4 regions of the Streptomyces prunicolor genome follow, and region 4 is predicted to be linked to each of the others. Evidence: riboswitches for the same ligand, from Rfam matches in the RefSeq annotation. Region 4 holds a riboswitch; each other region holds the start of a gene.
What was found. A riboswitch is a leader RNA that binds a small molecule or an ion and turns the genes downstream of it on or off. The one in region 4 is predicted to bind cobalamin.
Positions count from the first base shown of each region.

Region 1 (4,204 bases), 1.5 Mb from region 4:
GACGGACCCCGCGTTCATCGGCATCCCGTTCTTCTACTGGTACCAGATGCTGTGGGTGCTGATCTCGACGGCGCTGACGATGACCGCCTACAAACTGTGGCAGCGCGACCAGCGGGCCCGCCATGGAGGTAACCGGTGAACGACGGCGTGAACGGCGTCGCCCTCGGCGTCTTCATCTTCTTCTTCCTGGCCGTCACGGTCCTGGGCTTCCTGGCCGCCCGCTGGCGCCGGGCCGACAACGAGCAGAGCCTCGACGAATGGGGCCTGGGCGGACGGTCGTTCGGCACCTGGGTCACCTGGTTCCTGCTCGGCGGCGACCTCTACACGGCGTATACGTTCGTCGCGGTCCCGGCGGCGGTCTACGCGGCGGGCGCGGCCGGCTTCTTCGCGGTGCCCTACACGATCCTCGTGTACCCCCTCATCTTCACGTTCCTGCCCCGCCTCTGGTCGGTGTCGCACAAGCACGGATACGTGACGACGTCCGACTTCGTGCGCGGCCGCTTCGGCTCGAAGGGCCTGTCCCTGGCGGTGGCGGTCACCGGCATCCTCGCGACGATGCCGTACATCGCGCTCCAACTGGTCGGCATCCAGGCCGTGTTGGACGTCATGGGGGTGGGCGGCAGCGCGAGTTCCAACTGGTTCGTGAAGGACCTGCCGCTGCTGATCGCGTTCGCGGTGCTGGCGGCATACACCTACTCCTCCGGCCTCCGCGCCCCCGCGCTGATCGCGTTCGTGAAGGACGGCCTGATCTACATCGTCATCACGGTGGCGATCATCTACATCCCGATCAAGCTCGGCGGCTTCGACGACATCTTCAGCGCGGCGGGCGCCAAGTTCAAGGCGGCGGGAGCGGGCGGACTCGTACCGGCCCCGGCGGGCCAATGGACGTACGCCACACTGGCGTTGGGCTCGGCACTGGCCCTGTTCATGTACCCCCACTCGATCACGGCCACGCTCTCCTCGAAGAGCCGCAACGTGATCCGCCGCAACACCACGATCCTGCCCCTGTATTCACTGATGCTGGGCCTGCTCGCACTGCTCGGCTTCATGGCGATCGCGGCCGGAGTCAAGGTAACCAACGGCCAGTTGGCGATCCCACAGCTCTTCGAGAACATGTTCCCTGACTGGTTCGCGGGCGTGGCCTTCGCCGCGATCGGCATCGGCGCCCTGGTCCCCGCGGCGATCATGTCCATCGCGGCGGCGAACCTCTTCACCCGCAACATCTACAAGGACTTCATCAAGCCGGACGCGACCCCGGCCCAGGAGACCAAGGTCTCCAAGATCGTCTCGCTCCTGGTGAAGGTCGGCGCCCTGGCCTTCGTCCTGACGATGGACAAGACGGTAGCCATCAACTTCCAGCTCCTGGGCGGCATCTGGATCCTCCAGACCTTCCCGTCCCTGGTAGGCGGCCTCTTCACCCGCTGGCCCCACCGCTGGGCCCTCCTCACCGGCTGGGCGGTCGGCATGATCTACGGCACCCTCGCGGCGTACGGGGTCGCCTCCCCGACCCAGGACCACTTCGGCGGCTCGTCCAAGGAGATCCCCGGCATCGGCGAGATCGGCTACATCGGCCTGACGGCGTTCGTCCTGAACGTCGTGGTGACCGTGGTCCTCACGTTCGCGTTGAAGGCGTTCAAGGCCCCGGAGGGCGTGGACGAGACAGCTCCGGGGGACTACACGGCAGACGCAGGCGACCCGGGCGTAGAGGTGGAACTACCTCCGGCAACAGCAGGGGCAACCCATTAGCGCCGGGTGAGCATCCCCACCTAAGGGGCGCGGGGAACTGCGCGACCAGCCACGACGAACCCGCAGCGGGCCACCGAGAGCACCCCCCTCGGCGGCCCGCTGTTCGTACACACTCACCTACATGGACATCCTCATCCGCCGAGCAATCCCCACCGAATACGAAGACCTCGGCACCCTCACAGCCCACGCCTACCTCGACGACGGCCTCCTCGACTACGGCGAGACCGACCCGTACCTCCCCGTGCTGAAGGACGTAGCAGGCCGAGCCGCAGCCGCCGAGGTCCTCGTCGCCGTAGAGGGTGACCACCTCCTCGGCGGAGTCACCTTCGTCCAAGGCCCCGGCCCCGTCGCCGACATCGCCCGCCCCGGCGAAGCAGAAATCCGCGCACTGGCAATCACCCGCACCGCCCGAGGCCGAGGCGCCGGCGAGGCCCTGGTCCGCGCCTGCCTCGACCGCGCCCGAGCCACCGAAGGCTGCACGGCCGTGGTCCTGTCGACCCAGAGCTCGATGCACGCGGCCCACCGCATCTACGAACGCCTGGGTTTCGTCCGCACACCCGACCGGGACTGGAATCCCGTGCCACACCTGGACGATCTCACTCTGCTCACCTATCAACTGACGCTCTGAAACCGCCGCGACACAACATCTGGGGTTGCTACGACAGCCCGGCACAAGATGTATGCTCATGCTCGCTGTCGCCGCAGGGGAATCCGGTGCGAATCCGGAACTGTCCCGCAACGGTGTACTTACGTGCATATGCACGCATGGCCAGTCCGAGGACCTGCCGACAGCTCGCGTCCGGCCACCCGGCCAGGCGCATGACGTCCGGGCCTCGTGGAGTGGGCCGGTGGACGCGACGCCCCGTGCGCTCGTGTACTGCCGCCTGCCCTCGGCGAGGCCCCGTGCCGAGCGAGGGAGAGCCCCACCGTGACCATCGCGCCAGCAGAGCCGGCATCAGCGACCCAGGTGAACGAGGCGACCGTAGCGACCGCGACCGGAACCGACGTTCCTGGTACGGCCGTTCCCGGAGCGACCGTTCCCGGAGCCGACGGCCCCGGTACCGCGATCCTGCGGACCCTGACCGAGCTGACCGCCGATCTCCCCGACGCCGACCCCGGCCGGGTCGCCGCCGCCACGTTGCGCGGCCGGTCCGCGCACGCGGACGTGGCGGAACTGCGCGAACTGGCCACGGAGGCGGCCGCCGGCCTCATCTCCGAGGACCCCGTCTACTCCCGCCTCGCCGCCCGGCTGCTGACGATCAGCATCGCCGCCGAGGCCGCCTCCCAGGGCGTCACGACGTTCACCGAGTCCGTCGCCGTGGGCCACCGCGAGGGCCTCATCGCGGACCGCACCGCCGAGTTCGCGACGCTGCACGCGGCCCGCCTGGACGCGCTGATCGACACGGAGGCCGACGACCGCTTCGGCTACTTCGGGCTGCGCACCCTGTACAGCCGTTACCTGCTCCGCCACCCGATCACCCGCAAGGTCATCGAGACGCCCCAGCACTTCATGCTGCGTGTGGCCGCCGGTCTCGCGGAGGACGACAGCACCCGCGCCCTGGACGAAGTAGCCGCGCTCTACCGCCTGATGAGCCGCCTCGACTACCTCCCCTCCTCCCCCACGCTCTTCAACTCCGGCACCCGGCACCCCCAGATGTCGTCCTGCTACCTCCTCGACTCCCCGCTGGACGAGCTGGACTCCATCTACGACCGCTACCACCAGGTCGCCCGCCTCTCGAAGCACGCAGGCGGCATCGGACTGTCGTACTCCCGTATCCGCAGCCGGGGTTCACTGATCCGCGGCACGAACGGCCACTCGAACGGCATCGTCCCGTTCCTGAAGACGCTGGACGCCTCGGTCGCCGCGGTGAACCAGGGCGGCCGGCGCAAGGGCGCGGCCGCGGTGTACCTGGAGACCTGGCACTCCGACATCGAGGAGTTCCTGGAGCTGCGGGACAACACCGGTGAGGACGCCCGCCGTACGCACAACCTGAACCTGGCGCACTGGATCCCGGACGAGTTCATGCGCCGGGTGAACGAGAACGGCGACTGGTCGCTCTTCTCCCCCGCCGACGTGCCCGAGCTGGTCGACCTGTGGGGCGACGAGTTCGACGCCGCGTACCGCAAGGCCGAGGCGCAGGGGCTGGCCAGGAAGACCATCCCGGCCCGCGACCTCTACGGCCGCATGATGCGCACCCTCGCGCAGACCGGCAACGGCTGGATGACCTTCAAGGACGCGGCCAACCGCACCGCCAACCAGACGGCCGAGCCGGGCCACACCGTCCACTCCTCGAACCTCTGCACGGAGATCCTGGAGGTCACGGACGACGGCGAGACCGCGGTCTGCAACCTGGGTTCCGTGAACCTGGGCGCGTTCGTCGACCAGGCGAACGGAGACATCGACTGGGAGCGGCTGGACGAGACGGTCCGCACGGCCGTCACCTTCCTGGACCGCGTG
Region 1 is NZ_CP108676.1:7,207,190-7,211,393, reverse strand. It holds gene OG588_RS33310 (DUF3311 domain-containing protein) at 1-139, shown strand, start outside; gene mctP (monocarboxylate uptake permease MctP) at 136-1,746, shown strand; gene OG588_RS33300 (GNAT family N-acetyltransferase) at 1,868-2,374, shown strand; cobalamin riboswitch at 2,397-2,551, shown strand; gene OG588_RS33295 (ribonucleoside-diphosphate reductase subunit alpha) at 2,675-4,204, shown strand, end outside.
Region 1: it holds a riboswitch for cobalamin, as region 4 does, so the genes downstream of both, OG588_RS33295 (ribonucleoside-diphosphate reductase subunit alpha) here and metE (5-methyltetrahydropteroyltriglutamate--homocysteine S-methyltransferase) in region 4, are expected to answer to the same signal.

Region 2 (4,204 bases), 6.2 Mb from region 4:
GCTTTTCTCTCCGTGGAGGTCGCCAACACGATCTCCAAGGGTCTGGTCGATGAGAGCGGCATCCGTCCCGAGGTCATTTTCGCCGCCCTCGTCGGCGCGATCCTCTGGAACCTGGTGACCTGGCTCGTCGGCCTGCCCTCCAGTTCCTCGCACGCCCTGATGGGCGGTCTGATCGGCGCCACCATCGCCTCGGCCGGTACCGGCGCGGTCCACGGCGACGTCCTCGTCACCAAGGTCCTGCTCCCGGCGATCGCCGCCCCGATCGTCGCCGGCCTCGCGGCGATGCTCGCCACCCGCTTCTCGTACGCCCTGAGCCGCAACGCCGAGGGCAAGGCCGCCGACAAGGGTTTCCGCGTCGGCCAGATCGCCTCCGCCGGGCTGGTCTCGCTGGCCCACGGCACGAACGACGCGCAGAAGACGATGGGCATCATCACCCTCGCCCTGATCGCCGGCGGCTCCATCGCCCCTGACTCCGACCCGCCCACCTGGGTCATCCTCTCCGCGGGCCTGGCCATCGCGATGGGCACGTACATCGGCGGCTGGCGCATCATCCGCACGATGGGCAAGGGCCTGACCGACCTCCGGCCGCAACAGGGCTTCGCCGCCCAGACCAGCGCCGCCGCGGTCATCCTGGCCTCCTCGCACATCGGCTTCTCGCTCTCCACCACGCACGCCGTCTCCGGCTCGGTGATGGGCGCGGGCCTCGGCCGCAAGGGCGGGGTCGTCCGCTGGTCGACCGCCACCCGGATGTTCGTCGCCTGGGGCCTGACGCTGCCGGCCGCCGCGCTGGTCGGCGCGCTCGCCGAGTCCGTGACCGACCTCGGCGACTGGGGCACCGCGCTGGTGGCCGTCTTCCTGGTCGCGTCCAGCGCCGGCATCTGGCTGCTCTCCCGCCGCCAGGTCGTCGACGCCTCGAACGTCAACGAGATCGACGAACCGGCCGGCGTGATCACCACCGCGATCGCCGCCGTGACCCCGCCGCCCCCGTCGGTCGCCCTCTCCGAAGGCCTCACGGCGACGATCCTCTCGCCGCCCGTGAACCCGGCCCCGGTCGTGAAGTCCGACCCGGCGACACCGCCGGCCGCCGCCGTCTGAGCCCGCGCCCCGGACACGAAGGAACGAATCAGCATGCACATCGACTGGGCAGCCCTCGGCTCCGTCTTCGGCGTCAGCCTCGGCGCCACCGTCGCCCTGGTGGCCGTCTTCACCCTCGGCATCGTCGGCCTCTCCCGCCGCGAACGCGCCACCGCCCAGGGCGACTCCGCGCCCCTCGCCCTGACCGGCGCGTACGCCTGCTTCGCGGCCTGCGCGGCGGCGGTGGCGTACGGGATCTATCTCATCGTGGCCTGACCGGCCGCCAGTTGGACCCACCGTGGGGTGCGGGACGGATCACCGTCCCGCACCCCACGTCCGTGTGACCCCTCAGCCCATGTGAACGGCCCCTCGCATGTGGGCATCAGCACACTCCGTCCCCGCAGGTCAACAGCAAGTTGACGGCCCTTCCAACAGCATGGTGGACTGCCGGAGCCATGTACGGCGGCAGGAGAGGAAGCCGGTGCGAATCCGGCGCGGTCCCGCCACTGTCACCGGGGTAGACACCCCCGGGAGCCAGGAACTCTCACCGCCGGTCTCGTCGAACCAGGGCGTGGACACCCTGAGTGAGGACATATCGCCATGCTCGGCTGCCGTTCGAGGTCCCGTACCAGCGCAGTGCCCGCCCCAGCGATCGGCTGAGCCGATGCGTGCCGATCGCGTCTACGCGTACGGCGCCGCCGCCGGCCTCCTCGGCGACCACCTGCTCGGCGATCCCCGCCGCGGGCATCCGGTCGCCGCCTTCGGCCGTGCCGCCGGTGCCGTGGAACAGGTGCTGTGGCGCGACCACCGAGGCTGGGGCGCCCTGCACACCGCCGTGTGCGTGGGTGGCACCATCACCCTCGCCGCCGCGGCCGCTTCGGCCCTACGGCCTTCCCGTACGGCCTCTGCCGCCCTCACCGCCGCCGCCACCTGGGCCGTCCTCGGCGGGACCTCCCTCGCGCGCGAGGCCGGGGTCATCGGGCGCGCGCTGGAGGCCGGTGACATCGACGGTGCGCGGTCCCGGCTCCCCCACCTCTGCGGGCGGGACCCGCAGTCCCTCGACGCCGACGGGATCGCCCGGGCCGTCGTCGAGTCCGTCGCCGAGAACACCTCCGACGCGATAGTCGGCGCCCTGGTCTGGGGCGGCGTCGCGGGCGTCCCGGGCCTGCTCGGCTTCCGGGCGGTGAACACGCTGGACGCGATGGTCGGCCACAAGTCGGCCAAGTACCGCCGCTACGGCTGGGCTTCGGCCCGCCTCGACGACGTCGCCGGCTGGCCGGGCGCCCGCCTCACCGCCGCCCTCGCGACCGTAGCGGGCGGCGACCCGCGCGGAGCGGTACGCGCCTGGCGCACCGACGCCCGCAAACACCCGAGCCCCAACGCCGGCCCCGTGGAGGCCTCCTTCGCTGGCGCCCTAGGCGTACGCCTCGGCGGGACGCTCTCCTACGGCGGCCGGGTCGAGCACCGGCCCGTGCTCAACGGCGACGGACGCGCCGTCGCGGTATCGGACATCGCGCGTGCCGTACGGCTGTCCCGGCGCGTCGGTCTGCTCGCGCTCGGGGTCAGTGTCGCCGGGCGGCTCCTCGTGAAGGGACGCAAGTCATGAGCGGCGGCGGGCTGTTGGTGGCCGGCACCACCTCGGACGCCGGGAAGAGTGTCGTCACCGCCGGGATCTGCCGGTGGCTGGTGCGGCAGGGTGTGAAGGTCGCGCCGTTCAAGGCGCAGAACATGTCCCTGAACTCGTTCGTGACGCGCGAGGGGGCGGAGATCGGGCGGGCGCAGGCCATGCAGGCGCAGGCGTGCCGGATCGAGCCGACCGCACTGATGAACCCCGTGCTGCTGAAGCCGGGCAGCGACCGCACCAGCCAAGTGGTCCTCATGGGCAAGCCAGTTGGCGAGATGAGTGCGCGCGGCTATCACGGCGGGCGCCAAGAGGCGCTGCTCGGCACGGTGTTGGACTGTCTCGCCGAGTTGCGGGGCACGTATGACGCGGTGATCTGTGAGGGGGCCGGTTCGCCCGCGGAGATCAATCTGCGGCGGACCGACATCGTGAACATGGGCATCGCACGCAATGCCCGACTGCCCGTGCTCGTGGTCGGCGACATCGACCGCGGGGGCGTCTTCGCCTCCTTCTTCGGGACCGTCGCGCTGCTCAGCCCCGAGGACCAGGCGTTCGTCGCCGGGTTCCTCGTCAACAAATTCCGGGGCGATGTGTCGTTGCTGGAACCGGGGTTGGAGATGCTGCTCGGCCTCACCGGGCGGCGGACGTACGGCGTGCTGCCGTTCCGGCACGGGCTCGGGATCGACGAGGAGGACGGGCTGCGGATCTCGCTGCGCGGCACCGTGCGGGAGTCGAACACCGCGCCGCCGGTCGGCGAGGACGTGCTGCGTGTCGCCGTCTGCGCGATCCCCCTCATGTCCAACTTCACCGACGTGGACGCGCTGGCCGCCGAACCGGGCGTCGTGGTGCGGTTCGTGGACCGGCCGGAGGAGCTGTCCGACGCCGATCTCGTCGTCATCCCCGGGACCCGGGGGACGGTGAAGGCGCTGGAGTGGCTGCGGGAGCGGGGACTTGCGGACGCCCTCGTGCGCAGGGCAGCCGAACAACGGCCAACTCTCGGTATCTGCGGCGGCTTTCAGATCCTCGGCGAACACATCGAGGACGAGGTCGAGAGCCGACAGGGGGCGGTGGAGGGACTTGGGGTGCTGCCGCTGCGTGTGCGGTTCTCTCGCGAGAAGACCCTCACTCGGCCCGTCGGCGAAGCCCTCGGCGAACCGGTCGAGGGGTACGAGATCCATCATGGGGTGGCCCAACTCACCGGCGGGGAACCCTTCTTGGACGGCTGCCGGGTCGGTCAGACCTGGGGTACCCACTGGCACGGCTCGCTGGAGTCGGACGGGTTCCGGCGGGCGTTTCTGCGCGAGGTGGCGACCGCCGCGGGCCGCCGGTTCGTACCGGCGCCCGACACCTCGTTCGCCGCGCTGCGCGAGGAGCAGCTCGACCGGCTCGGCGACCTCATCGAACAGCACGCGGACACGGACGCGCTCTGGCGACTCATCGAGTCCGGCGCGCCGCAAGGACTGCCTTTCATTCCACCGGGAGCGCCCGCATGAGCACAGTGTTGTTGTT
Region 2 is NZ_CP108676.1:2,463,901-2,468,104, forward strand. It holds gene OG588_RS11045 (inorganic phosphate transporter) at 1-1,095, shown strand, start outside; gene OG588_RS11050 (hypothetical protein) at 1,129-1,350, shown strand; cobalamin riboswitch at 1,497-1,639, shown strand; gene OG588_RS11055 (cobalamin biosynthesis protein) at 1,739-2,680, shown strand; gene OG588_RS11060 (cobyric acid synthase) at 2,677-4,188, shown strand; gene cobN (cobaltochelatase subunit CobN) at 4,185-4,204, shown strand, end outside.
Region 2: it holds a riboswitch for cobalamin, as region 4 does, so the genes downstream of both, OG588_RS11055 (cobalamin biosynthesis protein) here and metE (5-methyltetrahydropteroyltriglutamate--homocysteine S-methyltransferase) in region 4, are expected to answer to the same signal.

Region 3 (4,204 bases), 2.0 Mb from region 4:
GGCGCCGGGAAGACCACCTTGATCGACGCCATCACCGGGTTCGTACCCAGCAGGGGCACGGTCGCCCTCGGTGGGCAGGAGCTGGCCACCGTGTCGGCGCACGGGAGGGCGCGGGCCGGCCTCGCCCGTTCCTGGCAGAGCCTGGAGCTGATCGAGGACCTGTCGGTCCTGGACAACTTGCGTACCGCGTCCGACTCGGGCAGTTGGTGGTCCGGCCTGCTCGACCTCGTACGGCCCAGCAGGGACAAGCCGACCGCGGCCATGCTCCGCGCGATCCAGGCGCTCCGACTCGACGACGTGCTCGGCGCGAAGCCCGGGGAACTGAGCACCGGCCGCCGCAAACTCGTCGCGCTCGCTCGTGCGATCGCGGGCGAGCCGTCGGTCCTCCTCCTCGACGAACCATGCTCGGGCCTGGACCAGCACGAACGGGAAGAGGTGGGCGAGGTGGTCAGGATGCTGGCCGAGAACTGGGGGATGGGAGTGCTGTTGATAGAGCACGACGTCCATTTGGTGCGGCGCGTGTCCGACCGCATCGTGGCACTCGACTTCGGGAAAGTGATCGCCCAAGGCCGACCCGATGACGTGCTGTCGGACCCGAGCGTCATGGCGGCGTATCTCGGTGACGTCACCGAGACGGCGTGAAGGGCGGTGTCGACATGAGCCTTGTGCTGGAGACCCGGAACATCCATGCCGGCTACGGCGACGTGACAGTCGTTCGTGACCTCAATCTCAGCGTCGCCTCGGGCGAGATCGTCGCGCTGCTGGGCCGCAACGGCGCGGGCAAGACCACGGCCCTGCTGACCCTGGCCGGCGCGTTGCGCCCGCTCTCCGGGGACCTCGACTTCCTCGGTGCGCCGGACAGATCCTCGCTCGCGGCCCGCGCCCGGCGGGGCTTGGGCCTGATGACCGATGACCGTTCGATCTTCTTCGGCCTCACCGTCCGCGAGAACTTGCGGCTGGCACGCGGGAGCGACGACGTGATGTCACTGTTCCCCGAGCTGGAACGGCTGCTCGACCGGCCTGCGGGACTCCTGTCGGGCGGTGAGCAGCAGATGCTCGGCCTCGCCTCCGTGCTGGCGCGAGAACCGAAGCTGCTGCTCATCGACGAATTGTCGTTCGGGCTGGCCCCCCGGATCGTCCAGCGTCTCATGACGGCCGTACGCCAAGCGGCCGACCGGGGCACGGCGGTGATCCTGGTCGAGCAGTTCGCCCGGCTCGCACTCGACGTCGCCGACCGCGCCTATGTGCTGGTCAACGGTCGCGTGAGTGACGAAGGCACCACGGACGAACTGCGCGCGAACATCGCCGAGTTGGAGGGCAAGTACCTGGGTGTGGACTGATGAACCCGATACCGTTCAGAGGGCGCCGGACATGAGCCGGTGGACCACCTCGGTCAGTAGATCGGTGCCCGCGCTGATGTCGTGGTCGTCCGTCAACTCGCCCTCGTTGTGGGAGATTCCCTCGATGCTGGGCACGAACAGCATGATCGACGGCGCGATGTCCTTCATGTTGACCGAGTCGTGGCCGGCGATGGTCATCATGGTCTGGTGGCTGAGCCCCAGCTCGTCGGCGACGCGGGCGGCGAGTTCGACACCGGCCGCGGGGAACGGCGCCACGCCCCAACCGTGCGTCTGTACCTGCTCGATGGAGACCGACGCGCGCTCCTCGATGCCCGGGATCGACTCGGCCAGCTTCTTGGCCGCCGCGTCGAGCAGGGCTTCGTCGGGCGAGCGCAGGTCGACGTGCATACGCACCTCGCGGGCCACCACGACAGGGGAGTTGGGCTCGACGGTCATCTCGCTCACCGAGGTGTGCAGCGGCAAGTCCGTGCTCTGCTCGGCCAGTTCACGTACCGCCACGACGAGGAGCGAGGCACCGAACAGGGCGTCGCGCCGGTCCGCCATGATCGTGGATCCGGTGTGCGACTGCTCGCCGCGCACCACCACCTGGTACTTGCGTGCCGCCCAAGTGGCGTCCACCAGGCCGATGGTGAGCCCCTTGTTCTCCAGGTCGCGACCCTGCTCGATGTGGATCTCGGCGTATGCCGCCACGTCCGGTCCGGGGTAGTCGCCGATCGTGCCGATCTCGCGGAGGGCGGCCTCGACAGTGGTGCCCGCGGGATCGGTCGTCGCGAGGGCGGTGTCGGCCGGCAGCTTTCCGGTGAACACGGCGCTGCCCATCATGCTCGGCTTGAAGCGGGAGCCTTCCAACTCTGCGCCGCCGGTGTCTATGTCGCCCGCGCTGAATCCTGCGTCCGTCACTTCGGTTCACCCGTTGCCCAACGGCCTTTGTCGCGAGGTGAGTTCAGGCCCACGAGTGTAGCGGGCACAACAGCGCAGGCACCTCCGTGCCGCCCCGCAGCGGGAGCCGACCGTCGATCTTGATAGGTTGTGCGGGCCAGTCGTGCCACAACCGAGGCCAGGGAATCCGGTGGAAATCCGGAACTGACGCGCAGCGGTGAGGGGGACGGGCGGGGCAGCAGACGCCACTGGGGCGACACGGGCCGGCCGAAGGAGCCGGTGTGTGACGCGCCGGGAAGGCGCCCCGTCCGGACGAACCCGAGTCCGAAGACCTGCTGGCGCCTTCTCGCCCTCGGCGAGGGGGAGTTCGTAGGCCAGGCTCCGCGTTCGAGCCCCGACAGGCAAGGCATGCCCGTGCTCCGTACCGCCCCCGTCCCGCTGCGCCGCCGTACCGCGGCCCTCCTCATCGCGCCCGCCCTGCTGCTCACCGCGTGCGGCGGATCCGACGGCGACAGTGCCGACGGCGAGACGGAGAAGTCCGCCGCGGGCTTCCCGCTCACCCTCACCGACTGCGGGCAGAAGGTCACGCTGAAGTCGGCCCCGAAGCGGGTCGTCTCCCTCAACCAGGGCACCACCGAGATCCTGCTCTCCCTCGGCCTCGCCGACCGCATCGCCGGTACGGCGACCTGGACCGACCCCGTGCTCAAGGGGCTGGAGAAGGCGAACGCGACCGTGCCGCGCCTCGCCGACAACAACCCCTCCTTCGAGAAGGTCCTCGACGCCGAACCCGACTTCGTCACCGCCTCCTTCGTCTCGACGCTCGGCAAGGGCGGTGTCGCGACCCGCGAACAGTTCGAGAAGCTGGGCGTCCCGACATACGTCTCGCCGTCCGACTGCGCGGGCAAGGACAACGACAGCGGCGGCGACGGCTCGCGCAGCACACCGCTCACGCTCGACACCGTCTACGGCGAGATACGCGACCTGTCCCGGGCGATGGGCGTCAAGGAGCGCGGCGACAGGCTCGTGGCCCGGCTGAAGGCCCGGGTGACCAAGGCCACCACCGGGCTCGACGCCTCCGACACCTCCCTCATGTACTGGTTCGCCAACGCCCAATCGCCCTACCTGGCCGGCTGCTGCGGCGCCCCCGGCGCCATCACCCGTGCCGTCGGCGCGAAGAACGCCTTCTCCGACACCCACGACGAGTGGCCCCAGATCAACTGGGAGACCGTCGCCGACCGCGACCCCGACGTCATCGTCCTCGGCGACCTGACCCGCAAGTCGCAGACCGCCGAGACCGCCAAGGCGAAAATCCGCTTCCTGGAGACCAACGCGGCCACCCGCAACCTCACCGCCGTCAAGAAGAAGCGGTACATCCTGCTCAGCGGCCAGGCGATGAACCCCTCCATCCGCATCGTCGAAGGGATCGAGCAGGTCGCCGCCGGCCTGCGCGACTTCGGACTCGCCAAGTGACCGTCCGCACCCTGCTGTTGACGGGCGGCGGACTGGTCGCGTTGCTGGTTTCCGTGGCCGTCGCGGTGACCATCGGACCCGCCGACATCTCCACGGCCGACGTATGGGCGTCGGTCGCGTCCCACCTCGGCGGCGGGGACAGCACGCTCGCCCCGCTGCGGGACGGCATCGTCTGGGACCTGCGCATGCCCCGCACGCTGCTCGCCGCCGTCTGCGGCGCCGGGCTCGCGCTGTGCGGCGCGGTCATGCAGTCGCTGCTGCGCAATCCGCTGGCGGATCCGTTCGTGCTCGGCGTCTCCTCCGGGGCGTCCACGGGCGCGGTGGCGGTCGTGGTCCTCGGCGTGGGAGGCGGGGCCGTGTCGCTGTCGGCGGGTGCCTTCGTCGGCGCCCTGCTCTCCTTCGGGCTGGTGATGCTGCTCAGCCACAGCCTCGGCGCGAGCATGGACCGGGTGGTGCTGTCCGGAGTGGCCGCCATGCAACTCTTCTCCGCACTC
Region 3 is NZ_CP108676.1:10,716,140-10,720,343, forward strand. It holds gene OG588_RS48470 (ABC transporter permease subunit) at 1-642, shown strand, start outside; gene OG588_RS48475 (ABC transporter ATP-binding protein) at 657-1,340, shown strand; gene OG588_RS48480 (M20/M25/M40 family metallo-hydrolase) at 1,356-2,261, opposite strand; cobalamin riboswitch at 2,382-2,595, shown strand; gene OG588_RS48485 (ABC transporter substrate-binding protein) at 2,649-3,710, shown strand; gene OG588_RS48490 (FecCD family ABC transporter permease) at 3,707-4,204, shown strand, end outside.
Region 3: it holds a riboswitch for cobalamin, as region 4 does, so the genes downstream of both, OG588_RS48485 (ABC transporter substrate-binding protein) here and metE (5-methyltetrahydropteroyltriglutamate--homocysteine S-methyltransferase) in region 4, are expected to answer to the same signal.

Region 4 (4,204 bases):
CGAACTCCGCGTAGCACATGTGGGTATGGACCTGCGTCTCCGGCCGCACCCCGGCGGTGGTCAACCGGAACGCCTCCGTGGCCCAGGCGAGATACGCCTCCCGGTCCGCCGCGCGCAGCGGGAGGGTCTCGCGCAGGGCGGGCTCATCGACCTGGATGACCGAAGTCCCGGCCGCCTCAAGGTCGTTGACCTCGTCGCGCAGGGCGAGGGCGACCTGTCGTGCGGTGTCGCCGAGCGGCTGGTCGTCGCGGACGAAGGACCAGGCGAGCATGGTGACCGGTCCGGTGAGCATGCCCTTGACCGGGCGCGAGGTGAGCGATTGCGCGTACGTCGTCCAGCGGACCGTCATCGGTTCCGGGCGGGAGAGGTCCCCGGCCAGGATCGGCGGGCGGACGTAACGGGTGCCGTAGGACTGGACCCAGCCGTGCTGCGTGGCGAGGTAGCCCGTCAGTTGCTCGGCGAAGTACTGGACCATGTCGTTGCGTTCGGGCTCGCCGTGCACGAGGACGTCCAGGCCGGTCTTCTCCTGGAAGGAGATGACCTCGCCGATCTCCGCCTTGATCCGCTCCTCGTAACCGGCCGTGTCGATCCGCCGCGCCCTCAAGTCGGCCCGCGCGGTGCGCAGTTCGGCGGTCTGCGGGAACGAGCCGATCGTGGTCGTCGGTAGCGGCGGCAGCCCGAGGTGCGCGCGCTGCGCCGCCGTCCGCTCTTCGTACGGCTGGGAGCGGCGGGCGTCGGCGTCCGTGACCGCGGCGGCCCTGGCCCGTACGGCGGGGTCGCGGGTGAGCGCAGAACCCGCTCGGGAGGCCAAGTCGGCGCGGTTGGCGGCGAGTTCGGCGGCGATCGTGTCGGTGCCCTGGGCCAGGCCCTTGGCGAGGGTGACGATCTCGGCCGTCTTCTGCCGCGCGAACGCGAGCCAGCGCAGGATCTGCGGCTCGATGTCCCGCTCGGCGGCGGCGTCGAGTGGCACATGGAGCAGCGAGCAGGAGGCGGCCACGTCGACCCGGTCGGCCAGACCGAGCAACGTACCCAGCGTGGCAAGGGACTTGGTGAGGTCGTTGACCCAGACGTTACGGCCGTTCACCACGCCTGCGATCAGCCGCTTGCCGGGCAGTCCGCCCACTGCGGCGAGGTCGTCCAGGTTGGCGGCGGCGGACTCGGTGAAGTCGAGCGCGAGGCCCTCCACGGGTGCCTTGGCGAGGACCGGGAGCGCCTCGCCGAGGCGGTCGAAGTAGGAGGCGACCAGGAGCTTCGGCCGGTCGGTGAGGGCGCCGAGGTCCCGGTAGGTGCGGGTGGTGGCGTTCAGTTCGGCCGGGGTGCGGTCCTGGGCCAGGGCGGGTTCGTCCAGCTGGACCCACTCCGCGCCCGCTGCCCGTAGATCGGCGAGGACCTCGGCGTACACGGGCAGCAGCCGGTCCAGCAGGGTCAGCGGGTCGAAGTCCGCGGACACGCCGGGGGCTGGCTTGGCGAGCAGGAGGTAGGTGACCGGGCCGACGAGCACCGGGCGGGCTGTCAGGCCCAGGGCGAGGGCCTCCTTCAACTCCGCCACCTGCTTGGTGGAGTCAGTGGTGAAGACGGTGTCCGGGCCCAACTCGGGCACGAGGTAGTGGTAGTTGGTGTCGAACCACTTCGTCATCTCCAGCGGCGCCACGTCCTGCGTGCCGCGTGCCATCGCGAAGTAGCCGTCCAGTGCGTCGAGTTCGACGGCGGTGCGGTGGCGTTCGGGGATCGCGCCGACCATCACGCTGGTGTCCAGGACGTGGTCGTAGTACGAGAAGTCGCCGGTCGGAACCTCGTGGATACCGGCGTCCGTCAGTTGCTGCCAGTTCGTGCGGCGCAGTTCGGTGGCGGTGGTGCGGAGGGCGTCGGCGTCGACGCGGCCCTTCCAGTAGCCCTCGATGGCCTTCTTCAGTTCACGGGCCTTGCCCTGGCGGGGGTAGCCGTAGACGGTTGCCCGTGCTGCCGCGGCTGCGGACTTCGGTGTCACGGAAATCTCCTTCGCGAGATATCTCCCTGGATCCCGGTGTCGGGACGTGAGCGCGAAGGTTCGTAGACCGGGGGATGGTGACCGCCCGTATGTACGCCGACCCGCCCACGAGGTCACCGGGATTCCGCGCGTGAATGCTTCGCGTGCGGGCAGTTGGCAGGTCTTCGGACTTGCGGGCACGGCCTCCGTTTGACCGGAGGTCACCTACTGGCCGTCGCTTCCCAGGTCCTGTGTGGGCCCAGTGCGTATGACGGCGGTCGTTCCTGCTTACCGCTGCGGGGCAGTCCCGGAGTTTCACCGGGTTCCCTCTTGCGACGCGTCCGTCTGGGTGACGGGGCGAACCAGCTGCGCCGCCAGCCTAAAGGGTTTGGGGTGGATGCGTCGATTTTTGTCTGCGGCTCGGTGGGGGCTGGTCGCGCAGTTCCCCGCGCCCCTAGGTGGGTTGGGGTCCCCGGGACTGGAAGGCTTGCAGGATTTGCTCAGCCGCCAGTGTTGCTGTCAACTCGCCCTCTCGTACCTGGCGTTCTAGGTCCGGAGTCAGCGCACGTACCGTCGGATCTGAGTGCAGGCGGCCCAGCAGTTCGTCTCGGACCATCGTCCACGTCCAGTCCACCTGTTGCTCGCTGCGCTTCGCGGCCAGGCGGCCCGTGGAGTCCAGCAGGGAGCGGTGTTGTTCCAGGCGTTCCCAGACCGTGTCCAGGCCTGTTCCCTCGCGGGCGCTACAGCTCAGAACCGGCGGGGTCCAGGCCGCGTCGGCCGGATGCATCAGGCGTAGCGCGCCCGCCAACTCCCGTGCCGCGCTCTTCGCGTCGCGCTCATGCGGGCCGTCCGCCTTGTTGACGGCGATGACATCGGCCAGTTCCAGGACGCCCTTCTTGATGCCCTGTAGCTGGTCGCCGGTGCGGGCCAGGGTCAGCAGCAGGAAGGAGTCGACCATGTTCGCGACCGCCGTTTCCGACTGGCCTACGCCTACCGTCTCGACCAGGACGACGTCGTAGCCCGCTGCCTCCATCACCACGATCGACTCGCGGGTCGCCTTCGCCACGCCGCCGAGCGTGCCGGCGGTGGGCGAGGGGCGGACGAAGGCCGCCGGGTCCACGGCCAGGCGTTCCATGCGGGTCTTGTCGCCGAGGATGGAGCCGCCCGTGCGGGTCGACGACGGGTCTACGGCGAGGACCGCGACCCGGAAGCCTTGTGAAGTCAGCAGCGTGCCGAACGCGTCGATGAACGTCGACTTGCCGACACCCGGTACGCCGCTGATGCCGATCCGGCGGGCCTGGCCGCTGTGCGGGAGGAGCGCGGTCAGCAACTCCTGGGCCATGAAGCGGTGTTGGGGCTTGGTCGACTCGACGAGGGTGATGGCGCGGGCCACCAGGGCCCGCTTGCCGTCGAGTACGCCCTTCACATAGGTGTCGACCTCGATCACGGGGTGTGCCCGAGGTCGGCGGCCAGGCGTTCTACGAGGTCGTAGGCCGCGTCCGGGATCACCGTCCCGGGCGGGAACACGGCCGCCGCGCCCATCTCCAGGAGGGTGGGGACGTCCTGGGGTGGGATGACTCCGCCGACCACGATCATGATGTCCTCGCGGCCCTCCTCTGCGAGGGACTCCTTCAACGCCGGTACGAGGGTGAGGTGTCCGGCGGCGAGGGACGACACTCCGACGATGTGTACGTCCGCCTCTACGGCCTGGCGGGCCACTTCGCCGGGGGTCTGGAACAGCGGGCCGACGTCGACGTCGAAGCCGAGGTCCGCGAAGGCGGTGGCGATCACCTTCTGGCCGCGGTCGTGGCCGTCCTGGCCCATCTTGGCGACCAGGATGCGGGGGCGGCGGCCCTCGGACTCCTCGAAGTCGGCCACGAGAGTGCGGGTGCGTTCTACGGACGGGGAGTCGCCGGCTTCGGTGCGGTACACACCGGTGATCGTACGGATCTGGCTCGCGTGCCGCCCGTAGACCTTCTCCAGCGCGTCGGAGATCTCGCCGACCGTCGCCTTCGCGCGGGCCGCGTTCACCGCCAGCTCCAGGAGGTTTCCGGTGCCTTCGCCGGCCGCGCGGGTCAGCGCGTGCAGCGCGTCCTGGGTGGCCTGTTCGTCGCGCTCCGCGCGCAACCGCCTTAGTTTCTCGATCTGTTGGGTGCGTACGGAGGAGTTGTCGACCTTGAGTACGTCGATCTGCTCGTCGGTCTCCACGCGGTACTTGTTGACGCCGATGACCGGCTG
Region 4 is NZ_CP108676.1:8,698,688-8,702,891, forward strand. It holds gene metE (5-methyltetrahydropteroyltriglutamate--homocysteine S-methyltransferase) at 1-1,987, opposite strand, end outside; cobalamin riboswitch at 2,125-2,348, opposite strand; gene meaB (methylmalonyl Co-A mutase-associated GTPase MeaB) at 2,421-3,413, opposite strand; gene scpA (methylmalonyl-CoA mutase) at 3,410-4,204, opposite strand, start outside.